4 regions of the Paenibacillus sp. 276b genome follow, and region 4 is predicted to be linked to each of the others. Evidence: riboswitches for the same ligand, from Rfam matches in the RefSeq annotation. Region 4 holds a riboswitch; each other region holds the start of a gene.
The links. A riboswitch is a leader RNA that binds a small molecule or an ion and turns the genes downstream of it on or off. The one in region 4 is predicted to bind cyclic di-AMP.
Positions count from the first base shown of each region.

Region 1: linked by a shared signal. The riboswitch ahead of BLV50_RS08955 (3D domain-containing protein) and the one ahead of BLV50_RS32030 (C40 family peptidase) in region 4 are both predicted to bind cyclic di-AMP.
Region 2: linked by a shared signal. The riboswitch ahead of BLV50_RS31225 (3D domain-containing protein) and the one ahead of BLV50_RS32030 (C40 family peptidase) in region 4 are both predicted to bind cyclic di-AMP.
Region 3: linked by a shared signal. The riboswitch ahead of BLV50_RS13365 (HAD family hydrolase) and the one ahead of BLV50_RS32030 (C40 family peptidase) in region 4 are both predicted to bind cyclic di-AMP.

Region 1 covers NZ_FNRR01000001.1:2,118,798-2,123,602, reverse strand. The annotation lists gene BLV50_RS08970 (M20 family metallopeptidase) at 1-80, opposite strand, end outside; gene BLV50_RS08965 (ABC transporter substrate-binding protein/permease) at 262-1,725, shown strand; gene BLV50_RS08960 (amino acid ABC transporter ATP-binding protein) at 1,712-2,434, shown strand; cyclic di-AMP (ydaO/yuaA leader) riboswitch at 2,720-2,916, shown strand; gene BLV50_RS08955 (3D domain-containing protein) at 2,919-3,587, shown strand; gene BLV50_RS08950 (polysaccharide deacetylase family protein) at 3,720-4,508, opposite strand; gene BLV50_RS08945 (prenylated flavin chaperone LpdD) at 4,658-4,805, shown strand, end outside.
Region 2 covers NZ_FNRR01000013.1:14,278-19,082, reverse strand. The annotation lists gene yabG (sporulation peptidase YabG) at 1-35, opposite strand, end outside; gene rsmA (16S rRNA (adenine(1518)-N(6)/adenine(1519)-N(6))-dimethyltransferase RsmA) at 95-997, opposite strand; gene rnmV (ribonuclease M5) at 1,002-1,547, opposite strand; gene BLV50_RS31225 (3D domain-containing protein) at 1,703-2,887, opposite strand; cyclic di-AMP (ydaO/yuaA leader) riboswitch at 3,161-3,414, opposite strand; gene BLV50_RS31220 (TatD family hydrolase) at 3,656-4,426, opposite strand; gene BLV50_RS31215 (HD domain-containing protein) at 4,754-4,805, opposite strand, start outside.
Region 3 covers NZ_FNRR01000002.1:569,247-574,051, forward strand. The annotation lists gene BLV50_RS13350 (urease accessory protein UreF) at 276-977, opposite strand; tRNA gene BLV50_RS13355 (tRNA-Leu) at 1,398-1,480, shown strand; partial or broken gene BLV50_RS33790 (hypothetical protein) at 1,589-1,654, shown strand; gene BLV50_RS13360 (glutathione peroxidase) at 1,633-2,109, opposite strand; cyclic di-AMP (ydaO/yuaA leader) riboswitch at 2,477-2,652, shown strand; gene BLV50_RS13365 (HAD family hydrolase) at 2,773-3,168, shown strand; gene BLV50_RS13370 (HAD family hydrolase) at 3,334-4,026, shown strand; gene BLV50_RS13375 (Nramp family divalent metal transporter) at 4,167-4,805, opposite strand, start outside.
Region 4 covers NZ_FNRR01000015.1:28,290-33,094, reverse strand. The annotation lists gene rbsK (ribokinase) at 1-441, shown strand, start outside; gene BLV50_RS32040 (c-type cytochrome) at 765-1,124, opposite strand; gene BLV50_RS32035 (GNAT family N-acetyltransferase) at 1,275-1,769, opposite strand; gene BLV50_RS32030 (C40 family peptidase) at 2,163-2,633, opposite strand; cyclic di-AMP (ydaO/yuaA leader) riboswitch at 2,637-2,774, opposite strand; gene BLV50_RS32025 (hypothetical protein) at 3,027-3,869, opposite strand; gene BLV50_RS32020 (M1 family metallopeptidase) at 3,880-4,805, opposite strand, start outside.

The DNA of each region.
Region 1 (4,805 bases), on a different contig from region 4:
CCAATGTATGATGAAATCTCTTTAAAACGGGAAGCATATTGATCAATTACAGTTAAAATTTGTGTTTTGGTATGTGTCATGGTGGACTCCTTAAGCAAAAATGAAAATAATTCAATAATTATATCATAGTTGCGGTTATTTTTCAGAAACTAGTCAGGATTTGTAATGTCGAAATTCATTGCATAATCATGCATTCTACTTTATAATGACTCAGGCATCAACAACAGAAAGCATACAAAGTATTATAAGGGGAGAACAGGGTTGAAATTGATTAGTCGTTACACCATGATGCTGCTAGCTCTTGTGGTCTTGCTTACTACGGTTGCACCTGTTGCGTTGGCAACGGGAACTACAAGCAATTCAGGCAGTAAAAAGCTGGTGCTCGGTACAAGTGCCGATTTTGCACCATATGAATTCCATAAAGTGATTGATGGTAAAGACCAAATTGTCGGATTTGATATTTCGATTGCTAAAGAAATTGCTGCCGATCTTGGCGCAGAACTTGTAATAGAGGATATGGGTTTTGACGGACTTCTTCCTGCGTTGCAGAGTGGTCGTGTGGATATGGTCATCTCGGGAATGACGCCAACAGATGATCGTAGACAAAGCATTGACTTCTCCGATACCTATTATAAATCAAAGCAAGTCATTATGATTCGCAATGCGGATAAAGATAAATATCCAACCATGGCGGAGTTGGAAAATGAAAAGATTGGAGTTCAAAAAGGCTCCATTCAGGAAACGATTGGCCAGGGAATCCCAGGCGCAAAACTGACAGCACTTGATAAAATATCTGATATCGTGCTGCAATTGCAGACCAATCGTGTAAATGCTGCGATCGTTGAAGATACGGTGGCTGCCGGTTATCTGGATGATGTGATTGGATTAGCACCGGCTATTCCGGATGAGGAGCAGGCCGAAGCGGCAATCGGGATTCGTAAGGGCAATACGGAATTGCTGAATGCAGTGAACGGAACGCTCGAACGTCTGAAAAGCGAAAATAAAATCGATCAGTTGGTTACCGAGGCAAGCCAGTTGATGGCAGACAAGGTGAAAAAAGATCAAAACATTTTTCAAGTGTTCTGGGAATACAAAAGCTTTTATGCAACAGGCGTAGGTTACACCCTTTTACTGTCTGCACTCGGTGTAATATTCGGGGTAATTATCGGTTTGATCATCTGTCTGTTACGTCTGCATGACGTTTCAATTCTGCGTTGGATCGGAACAGCTTACGTTGAAGTTATTCGTGGTACACCAATGCTGGTTCAGTTGATGATTATCTATTACGGTCTTGCTCTAACGTTGGGGATTAATTTCACGCCGCTTCAGGCGGGGATTATCACACTATCCATTAATAGTGGTGCCTATCTTGCCGAGATTTTCCGCGCTGGTATACAGGGTGTGGATCGAGGCCAGTTGGAAGCAGCTCGTTCCCTGGGAATGGGTAGAGGTGCGGCAATGCGCTTCATTGTGCTTCCACAAGCGTTCAAAGCGGTGTTGCCGGCGATCGGTAATGAATTCGTGACCATTATCAAGGAATCCTCCATCATCTCGGTTATTGGTATGGTGGACATTATGTACCAGGCAAGTGTAGTCAAAAACATTACGTACCAAGGAATGAATCCATTCCTGATTGCAGCGGCCATTTACTTTGTGCTGACGTTCATTTTGTCCAAGCTGCTGGGTCGACTGGAAAGGAAGTTGAGTGCAAGTGATAGACGTTAGACAATTACACAAATCATATGGAAATAACGATGTGCTCAAGGGCATTAACGTAACAATTGGCAAAGGCGAGGTTGTCGTGGTCATCGGTCCGTCCGGATCGGGAAAAAGTACCTTTTTGCGCTGCCTAAACCTGCTGGAGCAGCCAACTTCCGGCGAAATTAATTTTGAAGGAGTTTCGATCACTGACCCTAAACACAACATTAATGCAACTCGTGAAAAAATGGGGATGGTATTCCAGCATTTCAATCTGTTCCCGCACAAAACGGTGCAGCAGAACATTACGATTGCTCCCATTAAAGTGAAAAAACAATCTGCACAGGAAGCGGAACAAATCTGCGCAGATTTGCTGAAGACGGTTGGCCTGTCTGACAAAAAAGACACTTATCCTAATCAGCTGTCCGGAGGACAGAAACAACGGATCGCTATTGCAAGAGCGCTTGCGATGCAGCCGCATGTCATGCTGTTTGACGAGCCTACTTCAGCACTGGACCCTGAAATGGTCGGTGAAGTACTGGATGTCATGAAGCGGCTTGCAGAGGGCGGCATGACCATGGTTATTGTAACGCATGAGATGGGCTTCGCACGCGAAGTAGGGGACCGCATCCTGTTCATGGATGGTGGGGTTATTGTAGAAGAAGGAACACCTGCTGAAGTGTTTGGTGAGCCTAAGCATGCACGTACACGTGACTTCCTTGCTAAAGTGCTCTAATACATCCAAGTCATCATTAGGATGAATTGGATGAAAATGCAAAATATATACTGTGGATGAGAATTCTTATTCCCTCATAGATCCCTGTCGGCGACCTGTCGGCAGGGATTGTTTTGTTGCGTGTGAATACGCACGGATTTACATAAAAAGTAACGTTTCTGTCATCAACGATATAAGCTCAAATAGACATTTTTTTGAAAAAGTCGCTTGAATTCAGCAAAAATATTGAAGTGAATTAGCCAGATGGTAACATTTACTACGACTCTTGGTTACAAAGTTGTGATATATTTGTTCCTGCCGAAACTTCCGGAGTTGGGAGTGTGGGGGATGTAACGATGCAGAGTGTGCTTGGGGAAGAATCATTTGCACACGGCTTGGGGTGAATTAGGGCTACATAAATTATTAATGTAATTGAACCTATAGGGTGGTTTCCTCCATCCGAATCCGACAACTAACTTCGCAGGCATAATGAGGGAGGAAGACCATGATTAACAAGAAACGTATAGCCAAAACAGCAACAGCTTTGCTGACAGCAGCAATGCTCATTCAGGCCGTTCCGGCTCATGCTGATTCAGTTCATGTGGCCAAAGAGGGGGATACCTTCTACACCTTATCCAAACAATATGGAGTTGGACTTAACGCTCTTATTAAAGCTAACAATGACATTTCAGCTTACAACATTTATGGTGGTTTGAAAATTACGATCCCTGGTAAAACAACGAACACAGCTTCTGCTGCAGCAGCTAAAACGGAGGCCAAAACGGTAACTGCCGCAAGCCTTGACGTTAATGCAGATAGTAAAGTTGTACAAGCCTGGGGTAAAACGTTTGATTACAGCAAAGCTGTCGACGTCAAAGCAACAGCATACTCCGCAGACGCTTCCGAAAATGGAGGATGGGGTGCCGTGGATTACTTCGGTAATCCGCTTGAATTGGGTACCATTGCAGTAGACCCAAGTATCATTCCATTGGGTACAAAGGTACTGGTGACAGGTCATACACATCCAGGACTGCCAAAACAGGCATTTGTAGCAACGGCTCGTGATGTGGGTAGTGCCATTAAAGGTCACAAGATCGATATCTTTATTCCTGGCAGCAAGCAATCCGTGAGCACATTTGGTATTCAGGATGTTGAACTTTACATTTTGAAATAAAATCAAAGCGTAGCTGCACATCATCATATGTGACTCCAACTATATCTAAATTAAACAATAAAGGGTGTTCTTCCATCACAATAATGTGATGGAAGAACACCCTTTTGAATATCCAACTTCAGGGATCTTGACCTATTTACCCTTTGGCAGTTCCAGCATTTCGTCCAAAGTCACCAGCTCGTACCCGCGGTTTCGCAATTCCTCGATAACTTCAGGCAACGCCTCGATGGTACCACTCAGCTTCGATCCGACACCGCCTCCTGCATGTTGCAGAACAATGGAACCTGGTTTAACGGCCGACAGGATGTTTTGTTTGACTTCCTCTTTGGAGAGGCCCTTCCAGTCCAGGGAATCGACATTCCAGTTCACAATGCTGTAATGTTGTTTGGCTGCCCATTGCAGCTGTTGCTCATTAATGTCGCCATAAGGTGGACGAATCATTTTGGGCGTGTACCCCGCCAGATTCCGAATAATATCCCCGGTATGTAAGATTTGTTTGCGAAATGCATTCATGGACAGCTTACTGAACTCCGGGTGATTGTAGCTGTGATTGCCAACAATATGCCCTTCCTTTACCATGCGTTTCACTAGATCCGGATGTTTCTCAGCGCGATGTCCCACAATGAAAAACGTAGCCCGCACCTTGTATTTTTTTAGAATATCCAACACCTGCGGGGTGAACCGTGGATCAGGTACGTCATCAAAAGTCAGTGCGACCTTTTTTGTCGAGGGGCCATTGGTTTTGAACGTATCCGCATATTTCTGTCTGAGCTGTCCCAGAGTCAACTGTTCTTCTTGGGAAGAATCAGACTTCGAAGCAGGTTCGGTTTGCGGGCTTGAAGAAGCCCATAACTGAGCAGGAGCGTAACTTCCTCCCAGAAGAATGACCATGATGGATAACATTATGAGGCGTATACGCATGTTAGTGCCTCCTTTTCCCAAATTGCGTTCTCTTTGGTATGCCCGGGGCCATCCGTATTTATGCATAATGTGAGATGTTTCATTGCTGATTTATTAAATTGGAGCCATAATTCCACCATATATAAATAGAAAAGGACAGGTGGAGCAGGATGAGTACATACGACTTAAATTCCGTTCGTTTACAGGTGATTGAGGCAGGGGAAGACAAGGTGTTTATGGTAACTGGAGGCAGATCACATATTGGAGCAGTAGCGACATTTTATCCGGACCGTGAGAAGGTAAGCGGGGCTACGATGC
Region 2 (4,805 bases), on a different contig from region 4:
TATGACTTTCGAACGACCAAGTCTCCGATATTCATCAACATAATCACCTCTACCCCATCGTATGGGCAGAAACCCGGATTGGTTCATCCGAATTTTACAGAGCTGATCGTACCCCAGCTTCCCACATTACGGTACTGAGTGTCGCATACTCCTGCAGGCTCAATGTTTCTCCCCGTCTTGAAGGCTGAATACCGGCCTGCTCCAACAACTGATCAGCCTGTTCTCTGTTCTCCTTCGTGAAGAAACGGGCTTTCAGATTATTGGAGATGGTTTTTCTACGCTGCGCAAAGGAAGCCTGTACGACTTCGAAGTAATGTGCCTCGTCGGGAACTTCAACCGGTGGTTGTTCACGCACCTTTAACTTAATTACAGCCGATTCCACATTAGGCTGCGGAATAAAGACCGTGGGCGGAACAATACAGACCAATTCCGGCATACTGTAGTACTGAACCGCAATGCTCAAACTGCCATAGTCCTTTGATCCTGGTGCAGCAGCCATGCGTTCAGCCACTTCCTTCTGGATCATGACCACAATGCTGTCTACAGGCAGCTTCTCTTCGAGCAGCTTCATCATGATTGGCGTCGTTACATAATAAGGCAGATTGGCTACAACACTCACTTTATCTACCGTTCCAAAATCGGTATGGAACAACTCAGCTAGATCCAGCTTCAGCACATCCCCGTGATGCACACGAACGTTTGGATAAGGCTGCATCACTTCACCCAGAATCGGGATCAATCGCTGATCAATCTCTACAGCCGTTACAGGACCGGCTACCCGAGCCAGACGTTCTGTGAGTGCGCCGATCCCTGGTCCGATCTCAAGTGCGCCCTTGGACTCGTCCAAATCAGCTGCATTTACAATTTTGTTCAATATATTTTGATCGATCAGAAAGTTCTGACCTAAGCTCTTCTTGAATGAAAATCCGTGTCTTTGAATAATTTCTTTGGTTCGTTTGGGTGTTGCAATTTCTACGGTTTCTTCCATGCCTTTCATACGCTCACAATCCTTCACGTTCAATTTGCGATAATGCTTCGGAGAACTCTTCCCGGGTAATCTGGAATACACTCAACCGCTTGTGGAACTGCTTGCCATTGCAATAACCTATGCCCAGCAGATTGCCCATCTCCATACGACGTGCAGCAGCCTGTGGGTGCACAATCAGTCCCGCCGCAATCAGATCCTCCCAATCGATCAAACTTGGTGCGCCTTCATATGACGTGTGTACACGTGCTAATGCATGACGAATCGCCTCCGGTGAAGCGTTCTCCACTCCGATGTCGCCTTTGCGCGTAGCATCTGCCTCCGGAATGAAAGCATGCTTGCAACCAGGTACTTTATTGGCGATGATTTTACGAATACGTTCACCAGCATGATCCGGGTCTGTCAGTACGATGACACCACGTCTCTCTTGAGCAAGTGCGATCCGCTTTAGAATGCGCTGGTTGATGGCGGACCCACCAGTCTCGATCGTATCTGCCTGAACCGAACGTCGAATGGCTACGGTATCGTCACGGCCTTCTACCACGATCACTTCTTTTATCATGTTCCATTTCTTCCTTTCTAACGCAAAAAGAAGAGGAATATCCCTCTTCTCTGCCAAACGGCGGGGAGACTGAATTCAGACCCCTCCGCCGCATATTCCGCATGAATCATTCATGCTTATATTTTATAGCATTCCCATTTCAAAGTAAAACGATTTTAGTTCGCTTCCGGCTTCACCGGACCAATCACATATACCGTCTTGCCTTTCTTCCGTCCGAAGTTCAGGGCATGCTTCACACTATCATAATACACATCAATTTTGTTGCCTTTAATGGCACCACCTGTGTCTTCCGCACGACGGAAGCCAAGGCCCTCGATATACACCCACCAGCCAATCGGAATGATTTTGGGATCAACCGCAATGGTACGTCCCTCAGTTACCCGAGTACCTGAAGCTGTTTTTGTGCCGATACCAGGCTCTTCAGAAGAGTATGCCGTCATGGATACATTTTTCAAGACTTTTGAATATTTAAAAGAACTGCCTGAGACGGTAATTACTTTGCTGCCCGAAGCAGCGGTTTTCTTCGAGTTCGTGGTTGTTGCTGTTTTTGTCGTGGAAGTCTGCGCCGATACCGTCTGAATCACTGGCTCTTTCACAACAGGTTTGGCTTTGGTACCAATGGCAATCACTTTATCGACGCGATTCGTTGCGACCGATTTACCCACCATTTTTTTGGAGACCAATTCTCCATCCTGAAACACTTTTTCAATATGCTGTACAAGTGTGCCTTCTTTACCGCTCACAACGACACGATTGTCGCCTTTGTACAAGCTAGGGTCAGCCGTTTTGATCACTTTATAAGCAATCGGATGTTCCACTTCCACCGTACGCTTTGTTACCCGCACTACACGGATTTTCATATCCGCTTCAATAGTGGTTCCAAGCGCCGGATATACTTTGTCTTCACTTGCAATTTGAATACCTGATTTTTTAATCGCATCTTTTACCGATGAATCGGTTGTATACAGAGTCTTGGTGTCCCCGTCTGCCGTAATATTAACTGGAACGGCCCGCTCAATAACGATGCGGTCTCCATCTGTGATCGCCCCATTCAAGGGCATGGATACCTGATCGTGAGGGCTGACTGTGATTGACTGCTCCTCCAGCATTTCCTGAAGCATTCCTGTACGAGTCTCTACCGCTTGAGCTTTGCCATCAATAACCAGTGAAATTTGTTTCCCGGCCTGACCGTAAACGACTAACAAGATCATGATTGTAAGCGCAATTGAGAAAATCGCGATCAATGCCATTTGACGCAAGTTCTCATGCTTCCACCGCAACGCGAAAGACTTACTGGATGATCGTGACTCATGGGTCTCTTCTGGTTGGAATGTGCCCACTTCTCCGTCCTCCTTCATAGCCTCGCCGTCTAAAGTAATGCATGATGTCTTTGACGCGACTATACCAAATTTTCTACAGAACACAGATCGGACCAACATAATCCGGTTCTGCACCATGAATCAATCTTCGCAACATGATGTCATCCTCCTGAATACTTACCGTATGATGACCGTATTTCTTTTATTCAAAAACAAAAAAGCCAAAGAAAGAGTTTAAGAGGAACTCTTTCGTGGCTTCCGAATGATTCTGAATATCGGAAATTCATGCACGAGGTTGCCTCTCTTTTTCCGCTTGCGAGGTTAGCTGTCGGGTTCGGGCGAAAGAGAGCCGCCCTATCTCCGGTCATCCGCTCATGGCGGACGCCCTTGAATTCACCCCGAGACCCAAAGAAGAAATCAAATACGGCTTCGCAGATTCATACGCTGCTTTTGGGTCAGCGCATGTTGCGCATCGGCTGCAATCACCGATGTTTAAGCCCTATTGGTTCCCCCGCTCTCCGTTAACGGAGACTCAGCGAGACTGATTCATGAAAGTAATGTTGTTTCATCGGAAAGTGTCCCTTTGTTCATCCCCCGAACATCTGTCCAATTTTCCGCACAACAATTCACTGAAAAGATGATATCCTGTTTCTATGCATGTTGTAAAGCGTTGTTCAAGTACGTTTTTCTAAATATTTGGTTAAAATATTGTAATATTCTTGATTTATTTGGATCAAAAAGCAAATTAACTCCGCTTAACTCACTTTTTCACCCGTTTTGCTCGATCTTTTAACGAATCCCAAATCGTTCCATGGCATTTTTGGTCGTTATTGCTGCAATTTCCTCTACCGAAATGCCTTTAATTTCCGCAGCTGCTTCTGCAACCAGACGTACATGCGCTGTCTCATTTCGTTTTCCACGATAAGGGTGCGGTGTCAAATAAGGAGCGTCCGTTTCGATGAAAAATCGGTCCATAGGAACCTTCTCAAGTACCTCTTTGGGCTGCTTTGCATTTTTGAACGTGATTGGCCCTCCGAAGGAAAGATGAAAGCCTAAATCCAGACACATTTTCGCCGTTTCCCAGCTGCCAGAGAAGGAATGCATGACACCGCCTACTTCTCCAGCTTTCTCTTCACGCAGAATCTTTACAATATCCTCATGCGCATCCCGGTTGTGAATGACAATCGGCATATTCAACTCACGGGCAAGACCAATCTGTTGTCGTAATACGCGATGTTGAACCTCTTTCGGTGAAGTGTCCCAGTAATAGTCTAGACCAATTTCACCGATGGCTACCACTTTTTCATGCTTGCATAAAGATGCAATCCATTCCAGATCACCCTCTTGCATTGTGATTGCATCCACTGGGTGCCAGCCTACGGCAGCATATATAAAATCATAGGTTTCAGCCAGCTTCATCGTGGTTGGAATGGTCCCCCGGTTAAAGCCCACATTAATCATGCGACCAACGCCTGCATCCACAGCACGCTGAATCATTTCCTCGCGGTCCTCGTCGAATTGTGGTGCATCCAGGTGTGTATGTGTGTCGAACAACATCATGCTGTATTTCTCCCTTCATGTCGAATAAACGACTATCTCTTTTTAATCCATCCTGCAGTCTTAACCAGAACATAACTATTACTAAATTGGATCATGTTTTTTTATATTTCTTTCATTGTTTGTTGAGCACAACATGTAGAACGAACAAGTTCCTTCATATCTATATGTGCTCATTTTTAGGCAATCGGGTTGTATTCTAATTACTTTGATTACAAAATTATGTCGATCTACATGTACTCTCCATTAAAGCAGATTACTGTATCATGAAAAATAGCTCTTTTCGAAAGCTTTTTTGCATCATGATTCTTGAACAGCATTGCGCATCATTTAATGGGAGAAATAGGGGCGTATATGAGACGGTAATTCATGAACAATCGCA
Region 3 (4,805 bases), on a different contig from region 4:
AAGGGTTCACCCCTCGTTGGAATGTAGTGTTCAGCTGGTTATTCTTGGTGTAAAATATATAGATATGCGAGCTGTATGTTTTATTATATACGCATTTGCGTCATCTAACAATTAAAAAAGACGGAAATAAGTGTATTTTAATATGTTAAATGGCGTAAATGCGTTAAATAGACAAAATAAATGACATAAAAAACACGCCAGCAATGAGGTTGCGGCGTGTTTTTTTATATTTTACTGTGTGAGGGTGGGTTGTGTGAAGAAAAAGGGGATGGGAATTAGGCTCTGTATGCGTGAAGCCCTGCTCCAAGCATGTGAAAGCTTGGAAACAACGTTTTCATGGACAATGAGGTCGGTTGTACCGGTCCATCCGCAGCGGAGGCGCTGACGGTATCCCATTCATGCTCCAGGTCTGCGGCCAGGCGAACCAGCAGGTCCTGGGTTGTATCGGTGTTAAGGGGAATCACTTTGGAGGCTTCGGTTATGCAGGCACTCATGGCTGAATGCAGATAACCAAGGACCGCCTCCTCGACAGGGATTTCGAGGTGGTGGTTAATCCAGGCGTGAACAGTGGGGAGACAGCCAACAGATTCATACTTAGCCAGCGTTTGTTCGAGATGGCTAAAATCAATCCAGGGGTGTAGTGCGCGAGCTAGCTTAATTAGTCGTTTGCCCATAATGGAGGCATGTTCTCTAAGATTGACTGGGGTGCGCTGGACATGAACGAGTTTGTCGATGAGGGCTGTACGCCATGCGTCCTTGTGATCTGCGGCGGTGTATATGCCTTTAATCGCCATACCTTCCAGACGCACGATGCTGGGATGCAATTGACAGCGCATGAATGATTCGAGATCTTCAACACTACGAATGGTACCTTCAGCGATATGGGCATCCATACCGAAGGAATGGGTGAACCCTCCGACCTGGATAGAGGAATCAAGCAGTTTGACATAATCGAGCAGCTTATTCCCACGGTTCACAATCTTTCGCCTCCTACGTTCGTTAAATGTTATGTTAAATAACATTTATACTCCTTTTTGGTTCGCTTTATGTTTGTAAATCCGAATTATATGATATATATATTCACATAAATATCCGCTTTTTGTCAATAGTTTCTTTGTTTTTTGAATATTAAATCTAATTAGTGTTATTTTATATAACTTTATGAGTTACTTTATACTAAGGGATATGAAGGATGGTAATACAAATAAAGTAGAGTGATCGGCCTAATCGGGTATACAAACGGGATTAAATTTAATCATATGCACTTCGTAGGAGAAAATGACGAGATTATACGATTTATGGAAGGAAAAGCGCAGTTAAAATGATATTAAGAAAAATGCTTTACTTTTAAACATGAACCGGGTATAATCAATTTTGTTGCCGATTATTTACGACATGCGGTCGTGGTGGAATGGCAGACACGCTATCTTGAGGGGGTAGTGGGTGTATACCCGTGGAGGTTCGAGTCCTCTCGACCGCATGATAAGAACGATAAAGAAGAAGCTTCCCGTATGGGAAGCTTCTTCTTTTTTTGTTTTATTTACAGTACAGATGGGCCAGACAAAAAAAGGTCACCCGTTTCCCCTGAATGCATGCTCATTCTGTCTGCTGGGGTCGGATGGCCTTTACTTGTTATTTAAGCAATTCTTTGATGTCCGCTTCAATTTTATCAGGTGTTGTTTTGGGAGCATACCGTTTCAGAACACGTCCGTTCTGATCCACAAGGAATTTGGTGAAGTTCCATTTGATGGCTTTGGAGCCGAGTACGCCTGGTGCTTCTTTGGTAAGGTGCTGGAATAGAGGGTGAGCGCTTGAACCATTCACATCGATCTTCTCAAACATCGGGAAGCTAACACGATAGTTCATCTGGCAGAACTCGGCAATATCATCAGAAGAGCCTTTTTCCTGTGCAAACTGGTTGCTTGGAAAACCAAGAACTTCGAATGGGGAGTCTTTAAACTTATCCTGAAGCTCTTGCAGACCTTTGAATTGAGGTGTGAGGCCGCATTGGCTTGCTGTATTCACGATAAGCAGTACTTTGTCACGATAGTTGGACATTTCAACTTCCTGACCGCGAAGGGTGTTTACTTTGTAGTCGTAGACTGACATGAAAATCGCCTCCATTTCATATTCTTCTTTCTTCTATTATATTGATTACAATTAAATAATGCAAAATTAATATTGCTTTTTTAACTCAATTTGAAGCTGTCGTGTATGATCTGTGACTGATTTGCTACCTGAATTTCGCTAAAGAGAGAATTAGAGAGCTTTGATGAGATGGGTAGAGAATGGATACGTTGTAAGCGCTATTATTGATGTGAAATGGCAAAAATCCGTCGATTCGGTGATCTGCGCAGACTTTACACCAATATGGCACGGGTGTATGATTCATATCGTAATTCCAATTTAAATTAAATTTTACATGAAAAACGAAACAAACGATAATATCGCTCTGATTAATGATTATAAAAGAACGATGTTTTAATCGCTGAGTTTCCATTCATTCATGGGTGGGAAACGGGGGAACCAACAGGATGAACTGTCCAAGACAGTAGGCATCCATGGGGTGAATTTTCCGGTGACAGCCGGAAATAGGGCGACTCTCGCGCCCGAATCCGTCAGCTAACCTCGTAAGCGTTAAAGGGAGAGGCAACAAGCCGTACGCTGGTTCATAGTGTCTTTTTGCTATGGATTATTGAAGAAGCGTCCGGGAGGCCTTGGTCCCCCACGCTTCTTTTTTGTTGTCTTTTCACGCCAAGGGAGGAACGAATGATGGATAAAGAGATGATCTTAGTGACTGCTCCAAATGAAGCAGGACGTAAATTTATCAAATTGCTGATGTACAAAAAAATGCCGTTTGCCGTTCTGACCAACAGTGCAGGGGAAGAGCGCAGGCTCCGGAGAATCGGTGTGGAGCATGTCATTCGCATGAACACAGCTGCTGCTCAGAAATGGTTTTTGCCGCAAGGTAGTGTCGGCAATGTTTTTATTTTTGAAAATAGCCTAAACCTGACCTGTCGATATTTGCAGATCTGCCGCTCCTGGACATCCAAGTCCCTGTGTGTCATTACGGAACAAAGCCACCCCAAAGGGATCTATCGGGGAATGGGAGCAGACCGTATTGTATATTCCTTGAATGGGGAAGTTGGGTTTCTACTGAATGGCTAGTGGCTAGTACTATTCCTGTGATTGATCCAGTGTCAGCTGCCTGTTATAATTGAAATCATAAATAAACGGAATCTTGAGGAGACTCATGCATGATGGTGGGTCTTCTTTTTTATGGTTTGGGAAATAGGGATATGGATTTCCTGTGGCTAACGAGGAGGAATAGGCGTGCCGGATGTACGTGGAATACAATGGTTGTTCTTTGATGTGGGGGATACGCTCGTGGACGAATGGGAGCCGGTAGATGATATTATCGGTCAGTTCGTTCGTGAAGCTTGTGCGCTTGGTTATCAGGTGGAGATGCAGACGGTGCGAGATATATTTGCCGCCTCCTACCGAAATTACGAGCAATGGCCGATGAAATTGGCTATTCGTACCCTTATCAGCGATGAGGGGCACCGGGAACAGATACAGGAGAAGCTGAAGTTCCGCAAAGAGCTTGAGCGCCCCTTTGCGTCAGCCGACGCTGTTCTCCAGACGTTGTCGCAACACTATAAGATTGGTATCATTGCCAATCAGAGTCCGGGGACGGAAAATCGGCTGGATAGCTACGGCTTGCGCAAGTATGTGGATGTGCTGGCCTGTTCGGCTGAAGAAGGAGTGTCCAAGCCTGATCCTGAATTGTATGCTGTAGCGTTGAAACAGGCGGGATGCAAACCTGAGGAAGCGGTCATGATCGGCGACAGGATTGATAATGATATTATTCCGGCTAAGAAGCTGGGTATGCACACGATCCGGATTTTGCAGGGTTATGGCAGATTCCAGCCGGAGCTTGCGGATGCAGAGCGTCCAGACTGGACTATTGAATCACTGGAGGAACTTCTTCCTTTGTTAATGGTAACTCAAAATTCAGACAACTAAATAAGAGCAGTATTTATGATCTATTCGGTATAATTAGGCTGCTGCTCTAACATATAAAAGGCTGATCGTCTCAAGGGGTACGTTACTTGAGTTGATCAGCCTTTTTGAGTTAGACAAAATACGGCGTAATTCCGTTTAACCTAGAACAACAGAATGGTCTGGATAATCAGATACACATTCAGGACAACGATAACTCCGGCAATGATCCAGGAGATGATTTTGAGCCACAGCTTGTTGGCAAAAGCCCCCATGCTTTTTTTGTCACTCGTAAACATTACCAGCGGAATGACGGCAAAGGGTAGCTGCAGAGACAGCACAACCTGGCTAAGAATCAACAGTTCTTCTGTTCCGTGCTCTCCAGCAATGGCTGTTACGATGACGGCCGGGATGATAGCGATCAGACGTGTAACCAGTCGACGAAGCCACGCTGGAATACGAATGTTCAGGAAGCCTTCCATTACAATCTGTCCGGACAACGTGCCGGTGAGTGTTGAGTTTTGGCCTGAAGCCAGCAGGGCTACACCGAACAGGATGCTGGCGATGGTGGTTCCCAGCAGAGGTGTCAACAGATGGTAAGCATCTGTAATTTCCGCCACCTGGGTCATACCCGCACTATGAAACACGGCAGCAGACACAATCAGGATGGCTGCATTAATGAACAGAGCTAGCGTTAAAGCGATGGTTGAATCCATGGTGGAATACAGAATCGCTTCTTTTTTTCCTTTTGGCGTCTGTTCAATCTGACGGGTCTGCACAATGGAAGAATGCAGATACAGATT
Region 4 (4,805 bases):
CTCCTGCGGTGCGTCGACGTCGTCACGCCGAACCGCAGCGAGCTCGCCGTGCTCACCGGCCGGGATGATCTCCGGCCGGAAGACGTGGATGCGGCGGTCGCAGAGCTCGCCGCATCCCTCGGGGCCGCTGTCGTCACGACGCTCGGCCCCGAGGGGGCTGTGTACGCGGCAGCGCCTAGCGGCCGCGTTCAGGCAGAGCGTGCCGGCGCGTGCCGTGCGCCCGGCTACGCCGTAAGCGCCGTCGACACGACCGGCGCTGGCGATTGCTTCAACGGCGCGCTGGCAGTAGCCCTCGCGCGCGGAGAGACGCTGGACGCGGCGGTAAGCTCCGCCATGGGCGCAGCCGCGTTATCGGTGACGAAGCTCGGCGCCCAGTCCGGGATGCCGTCCGCACGTGAAGTGCAGGCTTTCCTTGCCGAGCAGAAGGCAAAGACCCAGTAATATATGCATACTTTAGGTGAATCAGAGGCAGGCTGGAAGGATACGCTAATGCATCTATTTAGCCATAGCATGGTGGATGTTTTCATCGGAGCATCCCTGAAATGACCAAGAGGCTCTTACTTCCCAGTACGGGAGAGTAAGAGCCTCTTGTCTGTATGACCATTGATAAAACGAGTAACCCTGTATTACCAATAAGGGTTGACTACGTTGCGCGTCTAGCGCCAGCGTGGTTTAGAGCATGAGTAAAGAGCAGAGGATGATTGAAGCCATCACACTCTCTATACATGCCCCTGCCACAAACTGATCGCCTTGAACATCTTGGATTACTTCTTCTCCGCCAGCCACATCGCAATATTCGCGATTTCTTCATCCTTCAGCTTGTCTTTGAACGAAGGCATACCGCCGCTTTTACCTTTGACGATGGTCGTATAAATCTTCTCCACATCGTCCTGGCTGCCAATCTTCTGCAGACTAGGGCCCATGCCCCCTTGAAGCTGATCACCGTGGCAGGTAATACAGTTTGCTTTGACCAGTGCCTCAGCCTGTCCTGCATCCATTGTAACTTGCGGCATCGTCGGTTTCGCTTCTTCTGCAACTTCCTCTTTCCCTGGAAGCGTAAACATTAGTACAATAGCTAAAGCGCACGCTGCAAAAAATACCCCGCTCATGATCCATTTGTGCATCCCTTATGTCCCCTCCAGAATGAAAGATCATCTAACTTGAAACTATCCATATCATTATAACGGAACCTGTAGTGACATCATAGCATTTTGTGGTAATTTTTTGAACTAATCACATAACCGGGGACTTTTTGGGGTGATTTTAAGCCCTAGTTATTCGCGAGGACCTTCATAGACCATACAGTAAAAAGGTTTCAAACCACTCGGTGTCTGTCGTTCGTATGTATCCTGCGTAACAAATCCGGCTTTGAGATAGACACGAATAGCCCGGTCATTCCAGGTCAGAACTTCCAGATCAATTTCGTTTGTAGGGTTCCGGCGAATGGCTTCCTGCACAATGGCCGAGACAAAAGCCGTTCCTTGACCATGACCACATCGATCGGGGTGCATGCCAAGTCCGATGCGGGTTACACCTTCAAGCGGGAAGTATTGAGCAAAACCGCAAATCTGCTGATCCTCTCCCAGCACCACCGCATATTGTTCTTTCCGTAGCTGGGGATCGCCGAATTCCACTTCAAGTGCTTTCATCTGCTCCCAGGGCAGCCAGCTATAAATATTATAAGGCGGGTCATACTGCCAATCGCAGATTAGTTCCGCGTGTTCTTCTTGCATGGGCACAACGTGAAACGTCACAGGGGCTTCATCCATACAACTGCACGCTCCTCTCATTGTGAACAAGCTATAATGATTTTGATTTGTCCATATACATATGTCATTCCATATCTAAGCTTGTTTCCACTCTACAAAAGAGGCGTTCATTTGGCAAGTCCTCGTTTTTCAAAAAAAGTGAAACAAAAGTTCCGGTAATTTCGTTTATATTATAGTGGGATGGGTAAAAACATTATAAGAGCACGGACGAAGCAATGAAAATTAACTTTAAAAAAAGTTAAAGTTAGGTTTGGTAGCTATCCCGAACGCATTAAAGGAAACGAAGCACAAAAAAACCGCCGGATACATTCCTGCGGAGAATGTACCAGACGGTTCTATTATGCTTCGTTACAGTAGTGTTATTGTTACAGCATGACGTTGCTCAGCTTGTCCCTAGTCGATGGCCAATGTCTCATATGCGTCCGTGCTCATAATGCGTTTAGCGCCAACATAGCGGTTAGCCCAGTAGCTTTCGCTTAATGCGCTGATTGTAACTCCTTTGGAAGAAGAGGAGTGTGCAAACTTTCCATCCCCTACAAAGATCCCTACGTGCGAGACCCCTTTGCCCGTTGTATTGAAGAATACCAGATCACCTGGTCTCATTTCCATCCGGGATACCGAATCACCCATGTCGAATTGTGAACTCGATTGGCGAGCCAGATCAATGCCCAGCTTGTCGAATACATAACTTGTGAATCCAGAGCAGTCAAAGCCGTTAAGCGTTGTTCCTCCGCTTTTGTATGTAGTCCCCATTGCTGAATCAATAACTTGGTCCATTTTCGAATCTGCGAATGCGCTGCCTGCTCCAAGCGATAATGCGAATGTGAGGCTGAGTACAGCTGCGGTTAATTTCTTCTTAAACAAGAGATATACCCCTTCCAATGCCTGCGAGGTTAGCTTAAGGATTCGGTTGAAGGTCCCCTATGATCCCTCTGTTGCAAGATCAATTCACCCATAACTGGTTCCCCCGCTTCCCAGGTGCTAGGAATTTGGCTATGCTAGTTATGCACCTGCGAAATCAAGAAATGACGATTAAATTTTAAGTAGTTACAAATATGAAGGTAAAGATTACAAAGTTGTTACTAAAAACTCACTGCGATTATTGTAACAGAGGTATATCACTTTGGCAACGTTTAACAACAAAATTAACAAAAAAAACCTCGACCTTTGACGGGGAAAGGTCGAGGTTTGCTTGTTTAACGGCATTTGAAGAATACAACTTTACATAGAGATGGTAACCGTTTTTAACCGTTTAATTTAATCTTTGACCGAGTTGGACTGCCATAGGCGGAAATGGGCACATATTTTCCACAGACTCAGCAAGCACCGGGCAAGTGGATACGTTTGTTGTAGTATAAGACCAGTTAAGCCGGTTAGTAACCATGAAGCTGAAGTAAAGGCACCAAAGACCAACAGATGAAGGCCGCCCAGCAGGACAGCAATGCCGATTAGAGTGATGACTTGGCGTAGTGCAATCCATATAGCTTGAAACGTACCACGTGCTCCGCCTTCCCCATCGGGAGCTGAGATACCAAACTGCATGTACAGTAGGACATGATGGATAACCCACCCGTATACAATCCAACCAGCAACATAGGGAATACCAGGCAAGAGCAGATGGAGGGAATGAAAACCTTCCATAAAGATGGAATAGAGCTTTGGCGCGAGCCAATAAGCGGGTAGCAGCAGTAATATAGTCCGAATGGTGTGGAGCAACAGCATCGGTTTCCATAAATTTTTGATACCGCGAATGAATGGAATGCGCTCTTCCGAATGGTTATAATGCTGGAGCGAGTAGAGCAGCCCTGCCTGAATGAGTGGGCTAATCAGAATCCGTATCAGCAGCATAGCCCCTAAAATCCATAAATAGCGGTGAACCTCCGGATTCGTTGTCAGACCGAGTTGGCTCTCCATTTTAAATAAAATCGTACTGAGTTCCCCTGTATCAGGGTCAGGATAACGCAGGAGCAGCGGAACCACAGCTGACTGCACCATCCGATAAAGAAAGTATCCCCATACTAATTGATAGAGAAATAAGAGTGCCGCAATGAACATATGCTGACGGACGAGAAACCAGCCTTCACGTATTTTCGCTTTCACTGTATCCACCTCACCATGACAGACTTCCGAATATGGCTTCTATAATTTTGGTTGCGCTCATGCTCCAGCGGGATTTAGTTGGCTCATCCAGTCCGGCTTTCAGAAAATTGTTCATATGATGGTTCTCCAGCACAATCGTGTATAGCGGATCAGTCATAGCCCAGGAAACAGGGGAAGTATAGGTCAGTTTGTAGGTAATGCGCTCCTCGCTACCATCCCATTCTTTCGTCATGGTTTTCCCATCTTCGAACATAATTCGAACAGGAACCTTCTTATATTCACTCCCTTTTTTCTGCAATGTAACCGATGACTCGTACAACGTTTGGCCGTCTTTCAGGATAGGATTGATTGCGATCTTTTCCACTGCAAAGTCAGCCATGCCATCGCCGTATACATACTGATTAAAATAATCGGTCCAGGATGTACGCGTCACTTGTTCCACGACCTTTTGAAAATCAGACGAAGTAGGGTGTTTGAAGCGGTATTTATTCACATAGGTCGAGAGAATACGCTCCATCGTTTTAGCACCAACCTGTTGTTCTATTCCAAGTAATACAAGCTTGCCTCGTGTGTATACGTTTGCTGCATATTGATTCTGGGAATCAAACTTCCAGGAGTCCTGTGTCAGTGAAGCTGGAGAAGTAATGAGACCAGCTTGTACGGGCAGATTCGGGATAAGTCCGTATTCCTGTTCCATTACTTTGTCTTCTGCATAGGAGGTGAATCCTTCGTCCAGCCAAGCCTCTTCAAATTCATTACTCGCGACCATGCCGTAAAAATACTGATGCCCAATCTCGTGCACAACCGTGCGTTCCAGATCGTAGCCAGGAGCAGAATCATCTGCACCGAAGGCGGTGACCAAGGTAGGGTATTCCATTCCCCCTGCGCCATTCCCTGATTTGGGCGGGACAACGATGGACAGTGTGGAATACGGAT